Regions from separate parts of the Bradyrhizobium sp. SZCCHNRI1029 genome, predicted to be linked through region 1. Evidence: predicted binding sites of a transcription regulator. Region 1 holds the regulator's gene; each other region holds the start of a gene.
The links. The regulator PhoB, encoded in region 1, activates phosphate uptake and scavenging genes when phosphate is short. The targets are predictions, from matches to a motif close to TGTCATNNANCTGTCAT.

Region 1 (8,176 bases):
TCGATCGACAGCGCGAGCCGCGCAGTTTCGATCAGCCGGGCGATGACACGATTGCGGACGTTGCTGCGACCGCTCGCGAGCAGCGTAGTGATCAACGGCTGACCGTCGATGGCCTGCCTTGCGAGAGCGCCGACCTCGACCGGTTCTCCCGCGAGACGCGGCGCCTTGCACCAGCTATAGGCGTCGGCTTTGTCGGCATCGGGCACGGTGCGGCTCTCGGCCGGATCGAGCGACGTATCGTGCATCCAGGCGTGCGAGACGTCCTCGGTGATGCCGTCCGACGGCAAAGCGTGGACCTCGCCGCTGCTCGTGCGGACACCAGCGCGAAAACGAGCCCCATTGAAGTCGTGATACGCGCCGAAGCTCATCAAGAGACCTGGTCCGCTGCCGAGGTCGGCCAGCGCGAGCGCATCGGCCAGCCGAAGGAAATGCGCGAAGTCGCCGGCGCGGCCCTCGCGCCAACGGTCGAGTTCGTCCGGCGTCGACAAGGCGAGTACGTTCTCCAACTTGTCGGCGAACAGGACGCGCTCAAGGAAACCGCGAAACGACGCCGCGATCGCGTTGAGCCGCACGCGCTCGCCGAGCTCGATCGCGCGCGTCGTCCCGCCTGGCTGGAAGGCGAGACTGTGCGGCCATTTGCCGGCGATCAGGCCCATGATCTCGAGCAGCCGCGCGCGGGCAGGCAACGCATCGCGGGCCGCGCTGCCCTTCGTCGCCGCGAAGCGCTCGGCCGTAGCCGAATGCCAGGCATGCGAGGCGTAGGCGTCGCGGGCGAAGTCCGGCATGAAGAAGATGTAGAAGTGCGTCAGATGGTCCGCTGCGTTCTCGGCCGCGTGCGCGATGTTGGCCGCGAGGACGCCGTTTGGCGCTGCCGCAATACCCATGGCCTGGCGCAACGCCGCGGCGGCGGCGATCGATTGCGACACCGAGCAGATGCCGCAGATTCGCGGTGCGATCACCAGGGCGTCCAGCGGCGGCCGCCCCTCCAGGATCTGCTCGAAACCGCGATAGAGCGGCGCCGTCACCTCTGCCCTGGTGACGCGACCGCTCTCGATATCGAGCCTGACCTCGAGATCGCCTTCGACACGATTGAACGGTCCGACCGTGATCCGCGTCATGGACGGCGCTTGTCGCCGGCACGGCCCGGCGGCACCACGACATGATCCGCCGTCGCATTGACTCGGACGCGACGCGGCGTGGCCGATTTCGACAGCGCTGCGAGCGCGACGAACCAGGCCTTGGGCATGTCGGTCGGAAGCCCCACGGGAATGCCGGCGAGCTTGGCCGTCTGCAGATAGTTCTGCGCGCTCTCGAAGCCCGGCGAGGTGCAGGCGATGCAGGCGTAGCCGCCCTTGGTGCAGGAGCCGCCGCCGTTCCACGAGCGCTGATTGCAGTCGCCGACCGCTTGCGTTGCGCGGCAGCCGAGATGCTCCATCAGGCAGCCGCGCTCCGACATCGTCTCCGCGCTCGCCTTGAACTCGTAGAACTCGTTGCGCGAGCAGCCGTGATGCGCCAGGTGATTGGCGATGAAGGTCGGACGGCCGACTGCGTCGAGGCCGTCTGCCGACAGATCGCCCGAGGTGAGCGCCAGCAGGCTTTCCATCATCCAACCCGGATGCGGCGCACAGCCTGCGACGTTGATCACCGGCAGCCCGCGTTTCGAGCGGAAGCCCGCGCCGAGCGCGCCGCCGATGTCGCTGCCCTCGAACTGCAATCCGACCGCATCGGTCGGGTTGATGCCGGCAGCAGGAATGCCGCCATAGGCGGCGCAACTGCCGACGGCAACGACGTAGTCGGCCAGCGGCGCCAGATCGAGCAGCCAGTGATAGATCGAGCGGTTGGTGCCGGCGAGCATGTTGAAGCGGCCGGTCAGGCCAGGTCCGCGCGCCACCGAGCCTTCGAGCACCAGCAGATCGAGCCGCTCGCGACCGTCGCGGATCGCCTCCAACAGCTCCACCACCTCGTCTCCGGTCTGCTCGCTGACGGAGGGATGCCATACCAGATCGATGCCGGATTGGCGCAGCTCGTCGAACCAGCCGGACGCGCCGCTTTCCAGGATCGACATCGTGCAGCCGCCGCAGCTCGCACCCTGCAGCCATAGCATCCTGATCGTTCCCTCAGAGCCGACCATCATAAGGCCCCGCTCCTAGCCCGTCTTAAGCGTTCCGCTTCGTATCACCGGCGGGTTTAGCGCCCCCGCATGAACACTGGCAAGCGCTTCCCCGGGGATAGCCTCGGAACCGCGCTGGCTGCGACCGAGCAGCATGGCGACCGCCCAGATCAGTCCGAACAGGCCAATCGCGACGATCCCGAGATTGGCGACATCGTCGCCCAGCGCGGTGGCGACCCCCGTCCATCCCCCGGTCAGGCCAAGCCGCGGCGCCAACAGCGTGATCGCCTCGAAGCCGCCGATCACCAGCGCGATGGCAACGGATGCGCCGGTGATCACGAGGTTATAGCGCAGCTTGCGTGCGGGATCGGTCAGCGCCCAGCGATAGGCGCCCGCCATCAGCATGCTGTCGGCGGTGTCGACGGTGGCCATCGCAGCCGCGAACAGCGCCGGAAACACCAGGACATGGGCGAGGCTCGCGCCGCGCGCTGCCTCGGTTGCCGACAGGCTGAGAAGCCCGATCTCGCTCGCAGTGTCGAAGCCGAGACCGAACAGGAAACCGAGCGGATACATGTGCCAGGCGCGTCCCACCAGGCGGAGCACCGGGCGCAGCAGGCGGATGAGGATGCCCCGTCCGGAGCTTCCGGCGGTTTCCATCTCGGACTGCGGCTGTGCGGCGCGGCGCCAGAGGTTCACGAACAGAATGAGGTTCGCCAACGCGATCAGCAGCAGGAAGCCGGCCGACACCGACGTGCCGATGACGCCGCCGATCGCCCTGATCGCGCTCTCTTCATCCAGGAGGTCGGCGCCGGCGATGAGGCTCACGACGATGGTGGCGATGACGACGACGCTGGAATGGCCGAGCGCAAAATACAGGCCGGCGGCGCGCGGGGCGCTACCGTCCTGCACCAGCTTCCGCACGACGTTGTCGATCGCCGCGATGTGATCCGCATCGACCGCATGGCGCAGTCCGAGCAGCCAGGCCAGCATCGCGGTGCCGACGATGGCGGGCCGGTCGGCGTAGAGCGCGAACGCCCAGGCCCAGGCGAGCGCGTTGGCGGCGACCAGCCCGCCGACGAGCGCAACGTTGCGGCCGGGCTGCGATCGCCACCACAGCAGCCGAGGGGCACGAGGATGATCAATTTGAACAATCGTCATACTCGGACTATAGCAAGAGCCAGGCCAGTTCGGTAAAGCCCCCCGCTGCAGGCAAAAGCTGCAGGAAAACGTGGGCGGCCCTTCCCGGATTGCCCTCTCGCTTGGCAACCCGCTATCCAGTCACGCACAGTTCATGACCAGCGGCGGGACATCTTCTTCTCTCGCCCCTCCTTCGCTCACCGCATCGAGGCACTCTGTGCCGTGATCTCGCGCCGCACGACCGCCTCGAACTGGCTCGCGGGGGCTGCGAACATCAGCCGGGTCTCCTCGTGGAACGCCGAGAAGATGCCGACCACGGCCGGCTGTCCGCCGACTTCGGCCATGATGGGGGAGCCCGAATAGCCGAAATTGGCGAGGCAATGCACCGTCAGCAGCATCCCGTCCTTGGTCATGCCGGCGCTGCAATTGCGCTGGCCGGTCGGCGAATAGCGCCGCTCCTGGCCGTAGCCGATCTCGGAGATGGTTCCGGCCGAGGTCGCAGCCTGCAATTCCTCGCGCGTCAGCGCCTTGACCGCGACCGGCTTCGACGGCAGCGCGTCCTTCAGCACGATCAATGCCCAATCGGCGGGCGAGCGGTCGAGCGACCACCTGTCGTGCCGGGTCGGGACGAAATCGGGCGCCACGATCAGCTTGTCGGCGACCGACGATGCCGCCGGCGTGCCCCTGTTCATGCCGGCCAGGAAGCGGACGTTGCCGGGGCTGACCTGCGCCACGCCGTTGAACACGCAATGCGCCGCGGTGAGCACGACGCGCGGCGCGACCAGCGTGCCGGTGCACCAGCCGCCGGTCGAGTATTGCGCGACGGTGACGACGCCGATCGACGACGCCGGCCACGAGGTGGGATCGACGACCTCGCCGATGTGACGGTCGAGCCCGAGCAGTTGCTCCGGACGCGGAGCGGCGATGCCGGCCTCCGCCGATTCCGGCTTCGGCCGCCAGGCCGCAATGGCAGTCTGAGCCTGGACGCGCTGCGGCTCGGTCAACTTGACCCGCTGCACGTCGCGGCCGGCCGATCGCACGCCGCTACGGCCCGCCATCACCAGCCAGGCATAGCCCTGCACGACGTCCTGTTTCACACCGCGGCCGTCGAGCAGCATCAGGCCGAGCATGTATTGCGACTGGGCGAAGCCCTGCGCCGCGGCGCGGCTGAACCAGCGGCCGGCTTCGCCGTAATTGCTCGCAACACCTTCGCCGTTGACGTAGGCGATGCCGAGATAGTGTTGCGCGACGGCGAGCCCCTGATCGGCGGCCTTGCGGTACCACGCCAGCGCCTCGGCGGGGTTGCGCGGTTGGCCCCAGCCGAAGGCGTGCATGAAGCCGACGTCGAACTGCGCCCGCGCATCGCCCTTGGCGGCCAGCGGCAGCAGCCGTCGCATCGCCGCCGCATGCTGCCCGTTGCCTGCCGCCGCGACCGCGTCTTCGAGCTCGGCGGCCGTGGCGCCCGCCGCGCCGCCGAGCAGCACGGCAAGAGATATGATGATGGTCTTGATCAAGGGCGTCCGCTGGGACCGAAACATCGTGACGGCCACGAAGCAGACACGATCAAGACGGCGGCGGCGTGGCGGAAAGCGGACCGCGATCTCCTCAATCGGGCCGCCTCGCGTCTCACACCTGCTGCGTCCTCACGCCGGATCGCCCCTTACACCTGCTCGCTCTTGGCGAAGCGATCATCGAGCGCATAACCGGCGCCGCGCACGGTGCGGATCGGGTCCTGCTCGCGGCCGGGATTGAGCAGCTTGCGCAGGCGGCCGATATGGACGTCGACGGTGCGCTCGTCGATGTAGATGTCGCGGCCCCAGACACTGTCGAGCAGCTGCTCGCGGCTGAACACGCGGCCGGGATGCTCCAGGAAGAACTCGAGCAGGCGGTATTCGGTCGGGCCGAGATCGATCGGCCTACCAGAGCGCGCCACGCGGCGCTTCTCGCGGTCGAGCTCGATGTCGCCATAGGACAGCACGGTCGCCAGCCGCTCCGGACTCGCCCGCCGCAGCAGGCCTTTCACCCGCGCCAGAAGCTCCGGCACCGAGAACGGCTTGACGATGTAGTCGTCGGCGCCGGTCGCGAGGCCGCGCACGCGCTCGCTCTCCTCGCCGCGTGCGGTGAGCATGATGATCGGCAACTGCCGGGTCTCGGTCCGCGCCCGCAGGCGGCGGCACAGCTCGATGCCGGACAGGCCCGGCAGCATCCAGTCGAGCACGACGAGATCGGGAACACGCTCCTTCAGGCGCGTGTCGGCTTCGTCGCCGCGCGCCACTGTCTCGACCTCGTAGCCTTCGGCCTCGAGGTTGTAGCGCAGCAGCGTCGTCAGCGCCTCCTCGTCCTCCACCACCAGAATTCGGGCGCCCATGTCTGAACCGTCTCTCTCAGTTGCCGGGGATCGTCGATGCGAAGCTCGTCATGTCGCCCTTCGGGCGCTTGTCCATGATCTGCTGGCCTTCGATCATATAGAACACCGTCTCGGCGATGTTGGTCGCGTGATCGCCGATGCGCTCGATATTCTTGGCGCAGAACATCAGGTGGATGCAGAACGAGATGTTGCGCGGATCCTCCATCATGTAGGTCAGGAGCTCGCGAAACAGCGAGGTGCAGATGGCATCGACTTCCTCATCGCCCTTCCACACCGTCATCGCCGCCGGCAAATCGTGCGCGGCATAGGCGTCCAGCACCGTCTTGACCTGCGACTGCACGAGATCGGTCATGTGCTCGAGCCCGCGGATCAGCTTCAGCGGATGGAAGTCGCTCTCCAGCGCCGCGACGCGCTTGCCGATGTTCTTGGCGAGGTCGCCGATGCGCTCCAGATCGGTCGCCACGCGCATCGCGCCGACGATCTCGCGCAGGTCGACCGCCATCGGCTGTCGCCGGGCGATGGTGAGAACGGCGCGCTCCTCGATGATGCGCTGCAGCTTGTCGACCTCGGCGTCGGTGGCGACCACCTTCTGGCCGAGCGCGATGTCGCGTCGCACCAGCGCATCGACGGAATCGACGATCAGCCGCTCGGCGAGGCCGCCCATCTCCGATACCAGACGGGTGAGGTCCTGCAGATCGCTGTCGAACGCCTTGGCGGTATGTTCACTGGCCATGATGATCTCCTGAAGACAATGTCGTCGGCGTCAGCCGAACCGGCCGGTGATGTAATCCTGGGTCCGCCGATCGCTCGGCGAGGTGAAGATCTTGCTGGTGTCGTCGAACTCGATCAGCTCGCCGAGATACATGAAGGCGGTCTTGTCGGAGACGCGCGCCGCCTGCTGCATGTTATGCGTCACGATGGCGATCGTATAGTTTTCGGCGAGTTCCTGGATCAGCTCCTCGACCTTGGCGGTCGAGATCGGATCGAGCGCCGAGCACGGCTCGTCGAACAGGATCACCTCCGGCCGGACCGCCACGGTACGCGCGATGCACAGCCGCTGCTGCTGGCCGCCGGACAGCGACAGGCCCGAGGCGTTGAGCTTGTCCTTGACCTCGTTCCACAACGCGCCGCCGCGCAGCGCCTTCTCGACCCGGTCGTCCATCTCCGACTTGGAGATCTTCTCATAGAGGCGGATGCCGAAGGCGATGTTCTCGTAGATCGTCATCGGGAACGGCGTCGGCTTCTGGAACACCATGCCGACCCGGGCACGCAGCAGGTTCAGATCGAGCTTGGGATCGAGGATGTTGGTGTTGTCGAGCATCAGCTGCCCGGTCGCCCGCTGCCCCGGATAGAGATCGTACATCCGGTTGAAGATGCGCAGCAGCGTGGACTTGCCGCAGCCGGACGGGCCGATGAACGCGGTGACGCGGTTGGTGCCCAGCGACAGGTTGATGTTCTTCAGCGCATGATGGTCGCCGTAGTAGAAGTTGAGGTTGCGCGCGGTCACCTTGGCCGGCGCATCCGGAAGCGCCTTGCCGTGAAGAGCGTGATTGGGCTGACTGACGGAGACGGACAGTTCGGTCATTTGGTGTTCCTCTCGGCGCCGAGAATGCGTGCACCGATGTTCAGGGCGAGCACGGCCAGAGTGATGAGAAGGGCTCCGCTCCAGGCCAGTTGTTTCCAGTAGGCATAAGGGCTCTGGACGAAATTGTTGATGGTGACGGGCAGGTTCGCCATCGTCTTGGAAAGGTTGAGGCTCCAGAACTGGTTCGACAGCGCGGTGAACAGCAGAGGCGCGGTCTCGCCGGCGACGCGGGCGGTCGCCAGCAGCACGCCGGTGATGAGGCCCGAGCGCGCCGCCCGATAGGCGATGCGGCGGATCACCAGCGAGCGCGGCAGGCCGAGCGCAGACGCCGCCTCGCGCAGCGGGTTGGGCACGAGCAGCAGCATGTCCTCGGTGGTGCGCAGCACCACCGGGATCACGATGACCGCCAATGCAAGGGAACCCGCGAGTGCCGAGAAGCCGCCCATCGGCACCACGACCGCACCATAGATGAACAGGCCGATGATGATCGAGGGCGCCGACAGCAGGATGTCGTTGATGAAGCGGATCACCGAGGTCAGGCGGTCGTTGCGGCCGTATTCGGCGAGATAGGTGCCGGCGAACAGGCCGAGCGGCGCGCCGATGCCGACGCCGATGATCGTCATGATCAAGGAGCCGACGATGGCGTTGCGCAGGCCGCCTTCGCTGGAGCCGGGCGGTGGCGTGTCGGCGGCAAAAACCTGCAGGCTGAGGCCGGCGAGTCCGTTATAGAACAGCGTGAACAGGATCAGCGCCAGCCAGGTGACGCCGAACATCGCGGCAGCAACGCAGAGGCCGCGGATCACGATGTCTCTGCGGCGCCGGCGCGCATAGATCGGATTGACCGGCGCATCGAGTGTAAGCGTGTCAGCGCTGGACATGGCTTATTTTCCCGCCTTGGCTTCGAGCCGCATGAGCATCAGCCGCGCGCTCGCCAGCACGAAGAACGTGAGCACGAACAGCAGCAGGCCGAGCAGGA
Region 2 (8,176 bases), 650 kb from region 1:
CGATCGAGCAATTGTTCAAGCGCATTCGCCTACAGGTGAACCAGAGCACCGACGGACGACAGACGCCATGGGAAAGCTCCTCGTTGACCAGTGATTTCACCTTCTTCGGGGATACGCTGGTCGCGGCGGCGCGCCCTGCCGAGAATACGCCGGTGATCCAGATGGCGGCCAACCTGCCGAGCCGTTCCGTGCGGCAGGCCTATGACTACGTGCTGTCGGAGAACCGTCCGCAATATTATCGCGAGTTCATCGAGCTGTATCCGCGCGATCCGCTCGCCGACCGCATCCGCGCACTGCTCGCCGGCCTCGTGCAGGCCACGGCCTGGCACCAGGCCGTGCTGGCGAATTCGCCGGCCGCCTATCAGAGCTTCCGTGAATCCTATGCCGACAGCCCATATGCGCCGGTCGCACTGCGGCTGCAGGGACAGCCTCGGCCCATCCCCGTGCTGCAACCGAGCCGTCTCATGATGCCACCGCAACTGGCACCGATCGCGCGACCGTTCAATCCCGGTCCGCAGATCCAGAGCCATCCAGCCCCGCAACCGACGCTGCCGGCCGCCACCGTGCCGCACGGACCGCTGCCGCCAACGGTGGTCACGAAAGGCAATGCCATCAACAACGCGGGTCCCAACAAGGTCGTCGATCCCGGGCCTATCGCTCAGACCAAGTTGCGCGACAGGATCGTGCCGCCGACAAATCCGCCCGTGGCTACGAAAATCCAGCGCGATCCACTGAAGCGCAGTCCTGGGCGGCCATTCGACGCCCGCGAAGTGCGGCGTCCCTTCCCCGGCAATTCCGGACCGTTCAAGCCGAACATCAACGCGTCGCATCCGTCGATGGCGCGTGGCCAAGGCGGGATGCAGGGCGGCCCGGCGCGGAGCACGCCGCACGTCGCGCAGTCCGGACTGCGGATGGGCGGCGGGGGATTTGCAAAAGGCGGCCTCAGCTTTCACTGAGGCTTGATCGTCAGGCGATCAGCCTGGCGTAGAGCTCAGCATCGACATTGCCGCCGGACAAAACGATCACCACCGTCTTGCCCGCCACATCCAGCCGGCCGGCCAGCAATGCTGCAAGCCCGACCGAACCGCCGGGCTCGACCACGAGCTTCAGCTCCCGGAAGGCAAAGCCGACCGCGCGCCCCACCTCCTCATCCGAAGCCTCGACCGCGGCCGACAGCAGTTGGCTGTTGATGGCGAAGGTGATCTCGCCTGGAATCGCCGCCATCAGCGCGTCACAGATGGTCCGGCCCTTTGCGTCGTGCGCCTCGCGGTGGCCGGCCCGTAGCGAGCGCGCATGGTCGTCAAAACCCTTTGGCTCGGCCACGACCATCCGGGTGTTGGGAAAGCGCGCCTTGACCGCGGTCGAGACGCCGGCAAGCAGTCCACCGCCCGAAGCCGGGACGATCACCAGATCCGGCGACAGGCCGAGCGCCGCGAGATCTTCGGCGATTTCACGACCGACGGTGCCCTGCCCTGCGATGACGTAGGGATCGTCATAGGGCGGCACCACCGTCGAGCCGCGCTTTGCTGCGATGTCGCGCGCGATCGCTTCGCGGTCCTCGCGATCGCGATCATAGAGCACGACGTCGGCACCGAACGCCTTGGTGCGCTCGCGCTTGGCCGCCGGCGCATCCGAGGGCATCACAATCGTGGCGTCCATGCCCAGCAATGTGGCGGCATGGGCGACGCCCTGCGCATGATTGCCGGAGGAGAATGCGACGACGCCGTTGCCGCGCGCTGCTTCCGGGATCGACGCCAGCTTGTTGTAGGCGCCGCGGAACTTGAACGAGCCGGTCCGCTGCAGCACCTCCGGCTTCACGAAGACGTTCGCTTTGAACCGCTCGTTGAGCACGGGAGCCGGCAGCAGCGGAGTCCGCACGGCCACGGGCGCGAGGACGCGTGCCGCCGCCTCGATGTCGGCGGCGGTCACGGGCAGGATCGGGGAATGAGCTGTCATACCCCTATTTTACCGCGCCCGATTGCCGAGAGGCAAGGGAACCGGTGTCAGGCGGCGCGGGCGGCCAGCTGCGGAACCGGCGCGGGTTGCCGCTGCGGATCGGTCCAAGTCAGGATCTCGAAACGGCCGTCCTCGTGCTCGACCAGCGCCGTGCAGCTCTCGACCCAGTCGCCGCAATTCATGTAGCGAATGCCGTCCTGGTCGCGGATGACGGCGCAATGGATGTGGCCGCAGATCACGCCATCAGCGCCATGCCGCCGCGCCTCCGAGGCCAGCGCCGTCTCGAACGCGCCGATGTAGTTGACGGCGTTCTTGACCTTCTGCTTGGCCCATTGCGACAGCGACCAATAGGGAACGCCGAACATGCGACGGAAGAAGTTGACCAGACGGTTCATCTGGATGGCGAAGTCATAGGCCTTGTCGCCGAGATGGGCGAGCCAGCGCGCATTCTGCACGACCAGATCGAAGATGTCGCCGTGGATCACCAGATAGCGTTTGCCGTCGGTGCCGGTGTGCACGATGTTCTCGACGACGTCGATGCCGCCGAAATGCGTGCCGTAATAGCCGCGCAGGAACTCGTCGTGATTGCCGGGGACATAGACGATCTTGGCGCCCTTGCGCGCCTTGCGCAGCATCTTCTGCACCAGGTCGTTATGCGACTGCGGCCAATGCCAGCTCGATTTCAGCGCCCAGCCGTCGATGATGTCGCCGACCAGATAGATCGTGTCGGCATCATGGTGACGCAGGAAATCGACGAGGAGATTGGCCTGCGAGCCGCGGGCTCCGAGATGAACGTCCGAGATGAACAACGTCCGAAAGCGCCGAGCCGGGCTTTCTTCACCAGCAGTCTCAAGTCCCATGCGCGCCCACCTAACAGTCCCTGATGACACCGCGATGACGAAACGCCGCACCGGCAGAACCCATCCTGCCGGACCGCGACCGGACACCGCTCGTTTGACGACTCGCGATGTCCCTCGTCACTGCCCCGCGATACCAGCGGGGTGCGACAATCAGGCGACAGGCGGGCAGCGCGAACAGGGAAAATCAGCCTCCTATCTCGGCACGGTGACGACGCGCAGATTGTTGGTGGTGCCGGTCTGCGCGAACGGAATGCCGGCGACGACGACGAGCAGGTCGCCGGCTTCAGCGAACTCCTCCTGCACGGCGAAGAAGGTCGCGCGCTCGACCATCTCCTCGTAGCTCTGCACGTCCTGCGACAGCACGCTGTGCGCGCCCCACAGCAGGCACATCCGCCGCGAGGTGTCCTCATTCGGCGTGATCGCCAGAATCGGCAGGCTCGGCCGCTTGCGCGCAACGCGCGAGGCCGAGGTGCCGCTCGAAGTATAGGCCACGATCGCCTTGGCGTGGATCGCCGAGGCGAGATCGGCCGCCGCGGTCGCCACCGCATGCGGCGGCGTCTGCTCCTCGCCCGGCTGCGTCGCCTCGACGATCGAGCGGTACATCTTGTGGCCTTCGGTGGCCTTGATGATGCTGTCCATCATCGCCACCGCCTCGCGCGGATATTGCCCGCTGGCCGATTCCGCCGACAGCATCACCGCGTCGGCGCCGTCATAGATCGCGGTCGCGACGTCGGAGACCTCGGCGCGCGTCGGCGTCGGCGTCGCGACCATCGAATCCAGCATCTGCGTCGCGACGATCACCGGCTTCACCGCGAGCCGGCAGGCGCGCACCAGCTCCTTCTGCTTGCCCGGCACGTCCTCGTTGGGAATCTCGACGCCGAGATCGCCGCGCGCAACCATGATCGCGTCAGAGAGCTGGATGATGTCGTCGATCCGCTCCAGCGCCGCCGGTTTCTCGATCTTGGACATGATGCCGGCGCGGCCATTGATCAGGCCCCTCGCCTCCAGCACGTCGGACGGCTTCTGCACGAACGACAGCGCCACCCAGTCGACGCCGAGGTCGAGCCCAAAGGCAAGATCAGAACGGTCCTTGGCCGTCAGCGGCGATAGCTCCAGAATGGTGCCGGGCAGATTGACGCCCTTGTGATTGGAGATCGCGCCGCTGACGATCACCTTGGCCTCGATCCAGTCGTCGCCGAGGCCGGTGACGCGGACGCGCACGCGGCCGTCATCGATCAGAAGATCGTGACCGGGCGAGACTGCCGCAAAGATTTCCGGATGCGGCAACGGAATCGATGTCTTGTCGCCCTCGGTGCCGTTGAGAACAAATCGAATCGTCTCGCCGGCTTCGACCTGGATCTTCTTGTCGCGCAGCGTGCCGACGCGAATCTTAGGACCCTGCAGATCCATCAAGATGCCGATCGGCCGCTGCACTTCCTTCTCGAGGGCGCGGACCGCGGCATGGACCTTGGCGTGATCGGCCTGGGTGCCGTGGCTGAAGTTGAGACGAAAGGTGTCCACACCGGCGAGGAACAGCGCTTTCAGCATCTCCGGAGAATTGCTCGCGGGACCGACAGTCGCGACGATCTTGGCTCGACGGTGACGACGCATGATGTGTCCTTTCTCCTTAAGCCGTGTCTCGCGTCTCTATGACACGCATGTGATTGGCATGCGCGGACGCAGCGGAAGCGCTGATATACGCCCCGCAGCGTCCATTGCAAGCGCGACACGGAACACGCCAGAATTGTGCAAGAGAACAGCACGCCTCAGGCGTTGGAGCCGTGGATCGCGTCGATGACGGCGTCGGTCACCTGCTTGGTCGTCGCCGTGCCGCCAACATCGGGGGTCAGGATGCCGGCTGCACAGACTTTCTCGACCGCAGCCATCAGCCGCGCGGCCGCGTCCGTCTCGCCGAGATGCTCGAGCATCTGCGCGCCGGTCCAGAACGTCGCGACCGGGTTGGCGATGCCCTTTCCGGTGATATCGAACGCCGAACCATGGATCGGCTCGAACATCGACGGGAAGCGCCGCTCCGGATCGATGTTGCCGGTCGGCGCCACGCCGAGGCTGCCGGCCAGCGCGCCGGCGAGATCGGACAGGATGTCGGCATGCAGATTGGTCGCGACGATGGTGTCGAGGCTCTTCGGCTGCAGCGTCATGCGCACGGTCATCGCATCGACCAGCATCTTGTCCCAGGTCACGTCGGGGAATTCCCGCGCCACCTCGGCGGCGATCTCGTCCCACATCACCATGCCATGGCGCTGCGCATTCGACTTGGTGACGACGGTGAGGAACTTGCGCGGGCGCGACTGCGCCAGCTTGAACGCGTAGCGCATGATGCGGGTGACGCCGACGCGGGTGAAGACCGCGACCTCGGTGCCGACCTCCTCCGGCAGGCCGCGATGCGCGCGGCCGCCCATGCCGGCATATTCGCCCTCGGAATTCTCGCGGACGATCACCCAGTCGAGATCGCCGACGCCGACATTGCGCAAGGGCGAGGCCACACCGGGCAGGATCTTGGTCGGACGGACGTTGGCGTACTGATCAAATCCCTGGCAGATCGGCAGCCGCAGGCCCCACAGCGTGATGTGGTCGGGCACGTCGGGAGCGCCGACCGCGCCGAAATAGATCGCGTCGAACTTTTTCAGCTCCGCGAGTCCGTCGGCCGGCATCATCACGCCGTGCTTCTTGTAGTAGTCCGAGCCCCAGTCGAAGGTCTTGACGTTGAAGCTGATGTCGCCCGCGCGCTTGGCGAGCGCCTCGAGCACGCGGACGCCTTCGGAGATGACCTCGGGGCCGATGCCGTCGGCGGGAATGGCGGCGATGGAATGGGTGCGCATGAAAGAGCTCCGTTGATGAGGTCAGGACGGCGTGGCTGCTTGGGCCTTCGCACTTTGTGAACGTGACAGCAACAGGGTCAGCACCGCCGATACCACCAGCAGGCCGGCGACAAAATAGAGCCCGCCATTGAAGCTGCCGGTCTGGTCCTTGATCCAGCCGATCATCGCGGGACCGACGAATCCGCCGAGATTGCCGATCGAGTTGATGGTTGCGATGCCCGCCGCGGCGGCCGAGCCGGACAGGAACATGGTCGGCATGCTCCACAGCGGCGGCTTCGAGGAGGAGATGCCGACATTGACGAGCGTGAGCGCAGCGAGGACGGCGGCGACACTGCTCGACAGCCCGGCCAACCAGAGCCCGACGGCTGCGGCCACGCAGGCCAGCACGACGTGCCAGGTGCGCTCGGCGGTACGGTCGGAATGGCGCGCCCACAGGATCATGACGACCACGGCCACGGTCGGTGGCACCGCGTTGAGGAAGCCGACGGTGAAGGACGACAGGCCGAACTGCTTGATGATCTGCGGCGCCCAGACGCCGAGCGTGTAGAGGCCGGCCGAGGTGCCGAAATAGACCAGCGCGAGCGCCAGCACGCGGATGTCGGCCAGCCCGCGCCAGATGCTGTGGCTCGCGGTCGCGGCCTTGCTCGCCAGTTCGGCATTCATCGTGCGCACCAGCCAGTCGCGCTCGTCGTCGGCGAGCCAGCGCGCCTGCTCCGGACGATCGGTCATGTAGGCGAGCACGACGAAGCCGAGCAGCACCGCCGGCAGCGCCTCGATCAGGAACAGCCACTGCCAGCCCTTGAAGCCGAGAATGCCGTCCATCTCCAGCAGCGCGCCGGAAACCGGAGAGCCGAGAACCGTGGAGAGCGGCGCGGCGGCCATGAACAGCGCGGTGACGGCCGCGCGCTGGCGCGCCGGGAACCAGTAGGAGAGATAGAGGATGATGCCGGGGAAGAAGCCTGCTTCCGCAGCACCAAGCAGGAAGCGCAGCACATAGAAGCTCGTCGGTCCCTGCACGAACGCCATCGCGCCGGAGACGAGGCCCCAGGTGATCATGACCCGCGCGATCCAGATGCGCGCGCCGAACTTGTCCAGCGCGAGGTTGGAGGGGATTTCGAACAGGAAATAGCCCCAGAAGAAGATGCCGGCGCCGAACCCATAGGCCGAGGCTGACAGCCCGATGTCCTTGTTCATGGTCAGCGCTGCGAAGCCGACGTTGACGCGGTCGATGAAGGCTACGAAGTAGAGCAGCATGATGAAGGGCACGATGCGCAACGTGATCCTGCGCAGCACGCGCGTTTCCAGCTCTCCGGCCATCGTCACCTCCCTGTCCCGTCTTGTCGTTGATCTGACAAGCGTAGGCGGCGAACCAGGCCGGCTTCAATGCTCGCATCATTATACAAAAAAATGATATAATCCGGCCCATCACCTCTTCAGGACCCCACCATGGAATTGCACCAGCTCCGCTGCTTCGTGGCCGCCGCCGAGGAACTGCATTTCGGCAAGGCGGCGCAGCGGCTGCAGATGCTGCCCTCGGCGCTCGGACGCCAGATCAAGCTGCTGGAAGAAGACCTCGCGACGCCGCTGTTCGCCCGCACGACGCGCGCGGTATCACTCACCGACCAAGGCACGATCTTGCTGCGCGATGCCCGGGCGATCCTGGCCCGTGTCGAGGCGGTCGAAACCGGCTTCCGCCGCCGTACCCGAAGCACGAAGGCGCAGCGGCTGCGCGTCGGCGCCATCGACAGCGCGGCCGCCGGGCTGCTGCCGCAATTGCTGCACGATTTTCGCGCGCGGCATCCCGACATCGCGGTGCAGCTCACGGAAGAGAAGACGATCCGGCTGCTGCCCAGGATCCTGTCGGGCGCGCTCGACCTCGCCTTTGTCAGGCCGCCCGAGCGCCCCGATATCAGGCTCGAATTCCGCGCGCTGCTCAGCGAGAGCGCCGTGGTGGCGCTGCCGCAGCGGCACCGGCTGGCCTCGCGTGCTGTGGTCTCGCTCGCCGACATCGCCGACCAGCCGCTGATCGTCCCGGACCGCCGGTCGCGGCCGCACAGCCACGACCTCACCATGAAGCTGTTCGCACAGGCCGGGCTGTCGCCGGCTATCGCGCAGTTCGCCGATGAGAAGCAGACCATCGTGCATCTCGTCGCCGCGCGGCTCGGCATCGCCATCGTGCCGCGCTGGACCTCGCGGCTCGCGGTCTCCGGCGTCCGCTTCGTGCCGCTGCGGATGACACGCGGCAGCACCGCCGGACGGCTTCCGCTCGCGGCCGTCTGGCTGCGCGGCTCGCGCGATCCGGCGCGCGAGGCCATGCTCGGCGTGCTCGACGCGCGGCTTGCGAAATACGCCCGCGGTGCCTGACCGCAAGATCCGCCGAACATCCTACCCCAGCGGCGCCTCCGCGACGTCGAGCAGCGCGCCGAGGCCATGGCGCAGGCCGCGCATCGGCTGCTGCTCCGACGACAGGCCGAAGGCCAGCAGCGATCGCCCGGTCACCGCGTAGACGTGGCCGAACGG
Region 3 (8,176 bases), on a different contig from region 1:
TGTTCGGCAAGGGCGAGATCCAGCCGAACGGCCGCACCATCCACACCGCCTATCTGTTCGAGGTCAAGAAGCCCTCGGAGTCCAAGGGCCCGTGGGATCTCTACAAGCTGGTCGGCTCGGTACCGGGCGACCAGGCCTTCACGCCGCTCGACAAGAGCGCGTGCGCCTTGTTGAAGAAATGAACCGCTGTGGCTCCGGCGGCTGAACGTCGCCGGGGCCGCCATCTTCTGGGAAACGCCGAGAGAAAACAGAAACAAGACGATGCAGGCCCTCTACGCACAGCTCCTGGTCGGACTGATCAACGGCTCGTTCTACGCGCTGCTCAGTCTCGGGCTTGCCGTCATCTTCGGCATGCTCAACATCATCAATTTCGCCCATGGCGCGCTCTACATGATGGGCGCGTTCTGCGCCTATTTCCTGCTGAACCTCGGCGGCATCAATTATTGGTGGGCGCTGCTCCTGGCGCCGATCATCGTCGGCATCTTCGGCATGGTCCTCGAGCGCACCATGCTGCAATGGATTGCCGGGCTCGACCATCTCTACGGACTGCTTCTGACGTTCGGATTGGCGCTGATCATCCAGGGCGTGTTCCAGAACTTCTTCGGCTCGTCCGGCCTGCCTTATGCGATCCCGGATCAGCTCCGCGGCGGCATGAACCTCGGCTTCATGTATCTGCCGGTCTATCGCGGCTGGGTCGTCATATTCTCCCTGGTCGTCTGTCTGGCGACCTGGTTCCTGATCGAGCGGACCCGGCTCGGCGCCTACCTGCGCGCCGCCACCGAGAATCCGACATTGGTGCGGGCGTTCGGCATCAACGTGCCGCGCATGATCACGCTGACCTACGGCCTCGGCGTCGGGCTCGCGGCGCTGGCCGGCGTGTTGTCGGCGCCGATCAACCAGGTGCGGCCGCTGATGGGCGAGCACATCATCATCGTGGTGTTCGCGGTGGTCGTGATCGGCGGCATGGGCTCGATCATGGGCTCGATCATCACCGGCTTCCTGCTCGGCGTGATTGAGGGACTGACCAAATATTTCTATCCCGAGGCTTCCAACACCGTGGTCTTCGTTCTGATGGTCCTGGTGCTCCTGGTGAAGCCGACGGGTCTGACCGGACGGGCGGCCTGACATGACATCCATCACCGACGCAACCCTTCCGATCACCCCGCGCGCCATGCGCGACGAGATGATCGTGTTCGTCATCATGACAGCGCTGCTGGCGATCGTGCCGTGGACCGGGCTGTACCCGTTCTTCGTCATGCAGGCGCTGTGCTTCGCGCTGCTGGCCTGCGCCTTCAACCTCCTGATCGGCTATGGCGGCCTGCTGTCGTTCGGCCATGCGATGTTCCTGGGAACGGCCGGCTATTGCAGTGCCCACGCGCTGAAGGTGTGGGGGCTGCCGCCCGAACTCGGCATCCTGACGGGCGTCGCCGGATCGTTCGTCCTGTCGGTGATCACCGGCTACATCTCGATCCGACGCCAGGGCATCTATTTCGCGATGATCACCCTGGCGCTGTCGCAGCTCCTGTACTTCATCTATCTGCAGGCGCCGTTCACCCATGGCGAGGACGGCATCCAGGGCATTCCGCAGGGCCGGATGTTCGGCATCCTCGACCTGTCCAAGCCGACGGTGCTCTATTACGTCGTGCTGGTCGGCTTCCTCGCCGGCTTCCTGCTGATCTTCCGCACCATCAACTCGCCGTTCGGCGAGGTGCTGAAATCGATCCGTGAGAACGAGCAGCGCGCGATCTCGCTGGGCTACAAGACCGACCATTACAAGCTGCTCGCCTTCATCCTGTCGGGGACGCTGGCGGGCCTCGCCGGTGCGCTGAAGGTGTTCGTCGCCCAGAATGCCTCGCTGACCGACGTCGAGGTCGGGATGTCCGGCCAGATCGTGCTCATGACCCTGGTCGGTGGGCTCGGCACCGTGTTCGGCCCCGTCGTGGGCGCGTTCGTGATCGTCGGCATGCAGCAATATCTGTCCGGCTTCGGCCAGTGGGTGACGGTGATCCAGGGCGTGATCTTCGTCGCCTGCGTGCTCACCTTCCGCCGCGGCGTCGTCGGGGAAATCGCCCATCTGTTCAAGCGATCCCTCTAAGTCATTGATCTGAAAAGAGATCGTTGAAAGGGCAGAAAGCGGTGGATGATCCGGCCACCGCTTCTGCTGGTGCGCGATCCGGAGTATGACAGTTCTGTGACTGGCCGGCCCTGGCCCGTTTCGGAATGGATGGATCTCGTCCCATGCTGCACTGGTTTCGCGCCGTCCTCCCGCGGGAGGAGCGGTTTTTCGATTTGTTCGCCCGCCACAACAAGGTGGTGATTCAAGGCGCCCATGCGCTGCAGGACATGCTGCAGGGCGGCGACGACATCCTCAGGCATTGCCAGCGCGTCAGCCAGCTCGAGAACGAGGCCGACAACATCACCCGCGAAGTGCTGACCGCTGTCCGCCGCACTTTCATCACCCCATTCGACCGCGGCGACATCAAGAACCTGATCACCTCGATGGACGACGCCATCGACCAGATGCAGCAGACCGCCAAGGCCGTGGTGCTGTTCGAGGTCAAGGAGTTCGAGCCGACCATGCGCGAGATGGGCACCTTGCTGGTCGACTGCGCCAACCTGATCGGAAAGGCGTTGCCGCTGTTGCAGGCGATCGGTCAGAACGTGCCGATGATCACCGCGATCACCGAGGAGATGACCAAGCTCGAGGGACGGGTCGACGATCTCCACGACATCGGGCTGAAGGAGCTGTTCCTCAAGCACCGCAACGCCAACACGATGGATTTCATCGTCGGCGCCGAGATCTATGACCATCTGGAGAAGGTCGCCGACCGCTTCGACGACGTCGCCAACGAGATCAATTCGATCATGATCGAACAGGTCTAGGGTAGGGCCGCGCCGTGGACGCTCAACTCGGCCTTCCGATCCTGGTCGGCCTCATCGCCGTCGCACTCGCCTTCGATTTCCTCAACGGCCTGCACGACGCCGCCAACTCGATCGCGACCATCGTTTCGACCCGCGTGCTGCGGCCGCAATATGCGGTGTTCTGGGCCGCATTCTTCAATTTCGTGGCGTTTGGCGTGTTCGGCCTCCACGTCGCCCAGACCATCGGCACCGGCATCATCGATCCCGCCATCGTCGACGCGCAGGTGATCTTCGCTGCCCTGGTCGGCGCCATCGTCTGGAACCTGGTCACCTGGGCCGCCGGCATTCCGTCGTCGAGCTCGCATGCGCTGATCGGCGGGCTGGTCGGGGCAGGGGTCGCCAAGGCCGGCATCTCGGCCACCGTGTGGAGCGGCCTGTCCAAGACCGTGCTCGCGATCGTGCTGTCGCCGCTGGTCGGGCTGGTGCTGGCGATGATCCTGGTCGCGATCGTGTCCTGGGCCTCGGTACGCTCGACGCCGTTCGCGGTCGACCGCGCCTTCCGCATCCTGCAATTCGCCTCGGCCTCGCTCTATTCGCTCGGCCATGGCGGCAACGACGCGCAGAAGACGATGGGCATCATCGCCGTGCTGTTGTACTCGCAGGGCCGTCTCGGCGAGCAGTTCACGGTGCCGTTCTGGGTCGTGCTGTCGTGCCAGGCCGCGATGGCGCTTGGCACCCTGATGGGCGGCTGGCGCATCGTCCGCACCATGGGCCTGCGCATCACCAAGCTCAACCCGATGCAGGGCTTCTGCGCCGAGACCGGCGGCGCCATCACGCTGTTCCTGGCGACGTTCCTCGGCGTGCCGGTGTCGACCACCCACACCATCACCGGCGCGATCGTCGGCGTCGGCGCCGCCCGCCGCGCCTCGGCGGTGCGCTGGAACGTGGCCGGATCGATCGTCTACGCCTGGATCTTCACGATTCCGGCCTCTGCCATCGTCTCGGCGCTGACGTTCTGGCTGGTGTCGGTGCTCCGGCACTGATCCGGGGCGGGCGAGGGGGCAACTCGCCGGTTGGAGTTGCGGTGCAAAACGCCTATATGGAGGGCGCGCGGCGGCCGTGATCCCGCGCCTTTCCCATCAAATCGCCCGCTCTCTGGCCCCGAAACGACGTCCGCCGCCTCATGTCCGATACAAGTTTGACGACCGAACAGCCGTCCCGCTCCGCGCTCTCCGACGAGGTCGCGCGCCGGCGCACCTTCGCCATCATCTCGCACCCGGACGCCGGCAAGACGACGCTGACCGAGAAGCTGCTGCTGTTCGGCGGCGCCATCAACCTCGCCGGTCAGGTCAAGGCCAAGGGCGAGCGCCGCAACACCCGCTCGGACTGGATGAAGATCGAGCGCGAGCGCGGCATCTCGGTCGTCACCTCGGTGATGACCTTCGAGTTCGAAGGGCTGGTGTTCAACCTGCTGGACACGCCGGGCCACGAGGACTTTTCCGAAGACACCTATCGCACGCTGACCGCGGTCGACTCGGCCGTCATGGTGATCGACGCCGCCAAGGGCATTGAGGCGCGCACGCGCAAGCTGTTCGAGGTCTGCCGCCTCCGCGACATCCCGATCATCACCTTCATCAACAAGATGGACCGCGAGAGCCGCGACACCTTCGATCTCCTGGACGAGATCGAGAAGACGCTGGCGCTCGACACCACGCCGATGACCTGGCCCGTGGGGCGCGGCCGCGACTTCATCGGCACCTATGACATCCGCGACGGCGGCGTGCGCCTGCTCGAAGGCGGCGGCGCCAAGACCGGCGCGGCGCAGCAGATCGACATCGCCGAGCTCGGCAAGATCAACGCCAATCTCGACATGAGCCAGATCACCGACGAGCTGGAGCTGGTCAAGGAGGCCTGCAAGCCGTTCGACCTCGAGGCATTTCGCGAGGGCCACCTGACGCCGGTGTATTTCGGTAGCGCGCTGCGCAATTTCGGCGTCGGCGATCTGCTCGAAGGCCTCGGCCGCTACGCGCCGTCGCCGCGCGCGCAGGAGTCGAACCTGCGCAAGGTCGACGCCGCCGAGCCGCGCATGAGCGCCTTCGTGTTCAAGATCCAGGCGAATATGGACCCCAACCACCGCGACCGCATCGCGTTCGCGCGGCTGTGCTCGGGCAAGCTCAACCGCGGCATGAAGGCGAAGCTGGTACGCACCGGCAAGACCATGCCGCTGTCGAGCCCGCAATTCTTCTTCGCCCAGGACCGCTCGGTCGCGGACGAAGCCTTTGCGGGTGACGTCGTCGGCATTCCCAACCACGGCTCGCTTCGTATCGGCGACACCCTGACCGAGGGCGAGGATCTCACCTTCGTCGGCGTGCCGAGCTTTGCCCCGGAAATCGTCCGCCGCGTCCGCCTCACCGATGCGATGAAGGCCAAGAAGCTGAAGGAAGCCTTGCAGCAGATGTCGGAGGAGGGCGTCGTGCAGGTGTTCCGCCCGCGTGACGGTGCGCCGGCGCTGGTCGGCGTGGTGGGACCGCTGCAGCTCGACGTGCTCAAGGCGCGGCTCGATGCCGAGTACTCGCTGCCGGTCGAATTCGAGATCTCCGAGTTCTCGCTGGCGCGCTGGATCTCGTGCGACGACAAGAAGAAGCTCGAGGCGTTCATCGCCGCCAACAATTCCGGCGTCGCCGACGACGTCGACGGCGATCCGGTGTTCCTGGCCAAGAACGAGTTCTATCTCGGCTACACCAAGGAACGCGCGGAAGGCATCGTGTTCTCCAACGTCAAGGACGTGAAGAAGAAGGCGTAGCCGCCCGACAATCTCTCGTCATTCCGGGGCATCGCGAAGCGATGAGCCCGGAATCCATTTTGCCTCTTGTACTGTCGCTCAATGGATTCCGGGCTCGCCCTGCGGGCGCCCCGGAATGACGCGTAGAGAGAAACAGGACTCTTCCACAGTCGACTTGGCGCATGCTGCGTGATGAGACCCGTAGCGCCGCGCGCTTTTCACCAGACGACTGGTGAGCTACGCTTCCTCTCACACCAAGCGGGGGGAAAAGAAAATGCCAGCGGGATCTTTGGGCCGCCTTGTCCGGCGCCAGATGGTGGCACTGTTAGCTGTGGCTTGGCGTTAGCGGCGATCGGAGCGGCAGACGCCGCCGAGGTGGTCGCGCTGGGCGCCAGCAACACCTATGGCAAGGGCGTCAATCGCGGCGAGGATTTTCCGGCCCAGCTCGAGGCCATGCTCCACGGCAAGGGCGTTCGGGTCAGCGTCGCCAACGCCGGCATCAACGGTGATACCACCGCCGGGATGCTGTCCCGCTTCGACAGCGCGGTCGATGGATCAACCCGCGTGCTGGTGTTGCAGCCCGGCGGCAACGACGCCCGCAAAGGGGTCGGCGACCAGCGCGCCAGCAGCATCAGCGCCTTGTTGGCCAAGGCCGCGCAGCGCCGCATCAAGGTCGTGATGGTCGAGAACGGCATGTTCCGTGGCCTGCCGCATCAGGTCGACGGTGTGCATCTGACCCCGGAGGGCTATCGCATGCTGGCCGCATCGCTGCTGCCGCGCGTGATGAGCGGCTTGCGGAAGTAGCTCGCCGTGAGGTCGTGAAGCGCGCCGCGCCGGCCTGCGGTCTCACAGCTCGATGATTCCCCGTCGCGCCGCATGCGCTACCGCATCCGTCCGGCCCGTTGCATCGAGCTTGTCGAGCAGCGAGCCGACGTGGAACTTCGCCGTATGTACGGAGATGCCGAGGCTGCGCGCGATCTCCTTGTTGGAGCAGCCCTCGGCCATCAGCGCCAGGACGTCGCGCTCGCGCGCGGTGAGCTGAAAATCATCGATCGTCTGGCCGTCGATCCTGTCGTCGCCGCTGCGCGCCTCATCACTGCCATGCAACGGCGCGACGGCGACGTCGGCGCTCTCGCCGGGCGCGACCAGCGTCAGGCCCGTGACATCGCCGAGCAGCGCCGCCAGCCGGTCGGCCAGCTCGGCATCGTCGACCGCGATCGCGATCCTGATCGGCGCGCGCGCCTCCTCGCTCACGCCGGCCTCTCGCCGATGGTCAGGGCGAACTGCACCGGCTCGCCGGCACGCAGCGCTGCGACCTCGACGACGGCGCCGACGCTGTCCGAACCGAGTTCGCGCATCATCGCGCGCATGCCCCTGAACGGCTCCTTGTTAAGAGCGGTGATGACGTCACCCTGGCGCAGGCCGGCGGCCGCGGCCGGGCCGCTCTTGTCGAGGCTCATGATCATCGCACCGAGTCCATCGTCGAGCCGGACCGGCTGCAGGCCGGCGCCGAGATAGCCGCGAGCGATGCGACCATGCGTCTCGAGCTTGCTGGCGACCCGTTCGATCGTGGCCGCGGGTATCACGAGCGTCCGGCGCGGGCCGCGCACGGCCATTCCGATCGCGTGGCCCGCAGCGTCGAGCACGAGACCGCCTTCGGCGCTGTGCCGCAGCCTGGTGTCGAGCTCGATGCGCGCATCGATGTCGCCGCCGCGCAGGCTGCGCCAGGCGCCCGCCGATTGCGAGACCATCGCCAACGCCGCGGCCGGCTTGCCCTGATCGGCGGCGACGAGGATGGCCAGAGCACCGAGCGGCGGCACGCCGCCGGCAAGCGAGGCGGCCGCGACATCCTTGCCTTGGACGCGGAGCAAGGCGATGTCGGTGGTGTGATCACGCCCGGCGATCGTGACGGGGCGGGTCGTGCCGTCGGCGAAGGCGAGCACGATCTCGCCCTCCTCGGCAAGCGTCTCGTCCGCCGTGACGACGAGGCCCGGCTTCCAGACGAAGCCGGTGGCGCGCGAGCGGTGCGAATGGACCGAGACCAGTGATGGCGCTGCGGCGGCAACAGCGGCGGCCAGCGCGGAGGACAGTGAGGAGAGGGTGGACAGATCGGGCATCGACGGCTCCATGGGTTGATCCCAATGTGGCGCGTCGATGGTCGTTGCGGAACTCCCCAGGTGGGCAGGCTGCGCTCATCCGGGCTACAAGTTGAAGTCAGAGCGTCGTCCGCGCCTTCGGCAGCGGAAAGGCGAGATCGCCGTGCTTCGACGTCTTCAGCCCCAGTCCGATCAGCGCCTCGGCGAAGCGCACCGCTGCGGCGACGCCGTCGATCACGGGAATTCCGAGCTCGGTGGAGAGGTCGTGCGCGAGATCGGCCATGCCGGCGCAGCCGAGCACGATGGCGCCGATACCGTCCTCGCGCAGCGCCGCCCGGCATTCGCCGAGCAGCGTGCCGCGGACATTGGCTTCGGGCTTGTCGAGGTCGAGCACGGCAACGTCGACCGCGCGCACCCTGCGGCAATGCTGCTCCAT

Region 2: the regulator PhoB is predicted to act here: its motif matches at 2,840-2,856, upstream of QW861_RS09055 (UDP-2,3-diacylglucosamine diphosphatase).
Region 3: the regulator PhoB is predicted to act here: its motif matches at 2,181-2,197, upstream of QW861_RS02430 (DUF47 domain-containing protein).

What each region holds. Positions count from the first base shown of each region.
Region 1 is NZ_JAUEUK010000002.1:64,626-72,801, reverse strand. It holds gene QW861_RS05970 (nickel-dependent hydrogenase large subunit) at 1-1,118, opposite strand, end outside; gene QW861_RS05965 (HupU protein) at 1,115-2,131, opposite strand; gene QW861_RS05960 (HoxN/HupN/NixA family nickel/cobalt transporter) at 2,147-3,268, opposite strand; gene QW861_RS05955 (trypsin-like serine protease) at 3,445-4,761, opposite strand; gene phoB (phosphate regulon transcriptional regulator PhoB) at 4,908-5,615, opposite strand; gene phoU (phosphate signaling complex protein PhoU) at 5,632-6,348, opposite strand; gene pstB (phosphate ABC transporter ATP-binding protein PstB) at 6,379-7,200, opposite strand; gene pstA (phosphate ABC transporter permease PstA) at 7,197-8,078, opposite strand; gene pstC (phosphate ABC transporter permease subunit PstC) at 8,082-8,176, opposite strand, start outside.
Region 2 is NZ_JAUEUK010000002.1:717,553-725,728, reverse strand. It holds gene QW861_RS09065 (caspase family protein) at 1-956, shown strand, start outside; gene QW861_RS09060 (threonine/serine dehydratase) at 967-1,956, opposite strand; gene QW861_RS09055 (UDP-2,3-diacylglucosamine diphosphatase) at 2,004-2,816, opposite strand; gene pyk (pyruvate kinase) at 3,009-4,427, opposite strand; gene QW861_RS09045 (tartrate dehydrogenase) at 4,583-5,656, opposite strand; gene QW861_RS09040 (D-galactonate transporter) at 5,678-6,973, opposite strand; gene QW861_RS09035 (LysR family transcriptional regulator) at 7,103-8,020, shown strand; gene glgX (glycogen debranching protein GlgX) at 8,042-8,176, opposite strand, start outside.
Region 3 is NZ_JAUEUK010000001.1:512,679-520,854, reverse strand. It holds gene QW861_RS02445 (ABC transporter substrate-binding protein) at 1-182, shown strand, start outside; gene QW861_RS02440 (branched-chain amino acid ABC transporter permease) at 262-1,125, shown strand; gene QW861_RS02435 (branched-chain amino acid ABC transporter permease) at 1,127-2,095, shown strand; gene QW861_RS02430 (DUF47 domain-containing protein) at 2,239-2,883, shown strand; gene QW861_RS02425 (anion permease) at 2,898-3,905, shown strand; gene QW861_RS02420 (peptide chain release factor 3) at 4,046-5,665, shown strand; gene QW861_RS02415 (GDSL-type esterase/lipase family protein) at 5,981-6,448, shown strand; gene QW861_RS02410 (helix-turn-helix transcriptional regulator) at 6,491-6,898, opposite strand; gene QW861_RS02405 (S1C family serine protease) at 6,895-7,761, opposite strand; gene QW861_RS02400 (aspartate/glutamate racemase family protein) at 7,859-8,176, opposite strand, start outside.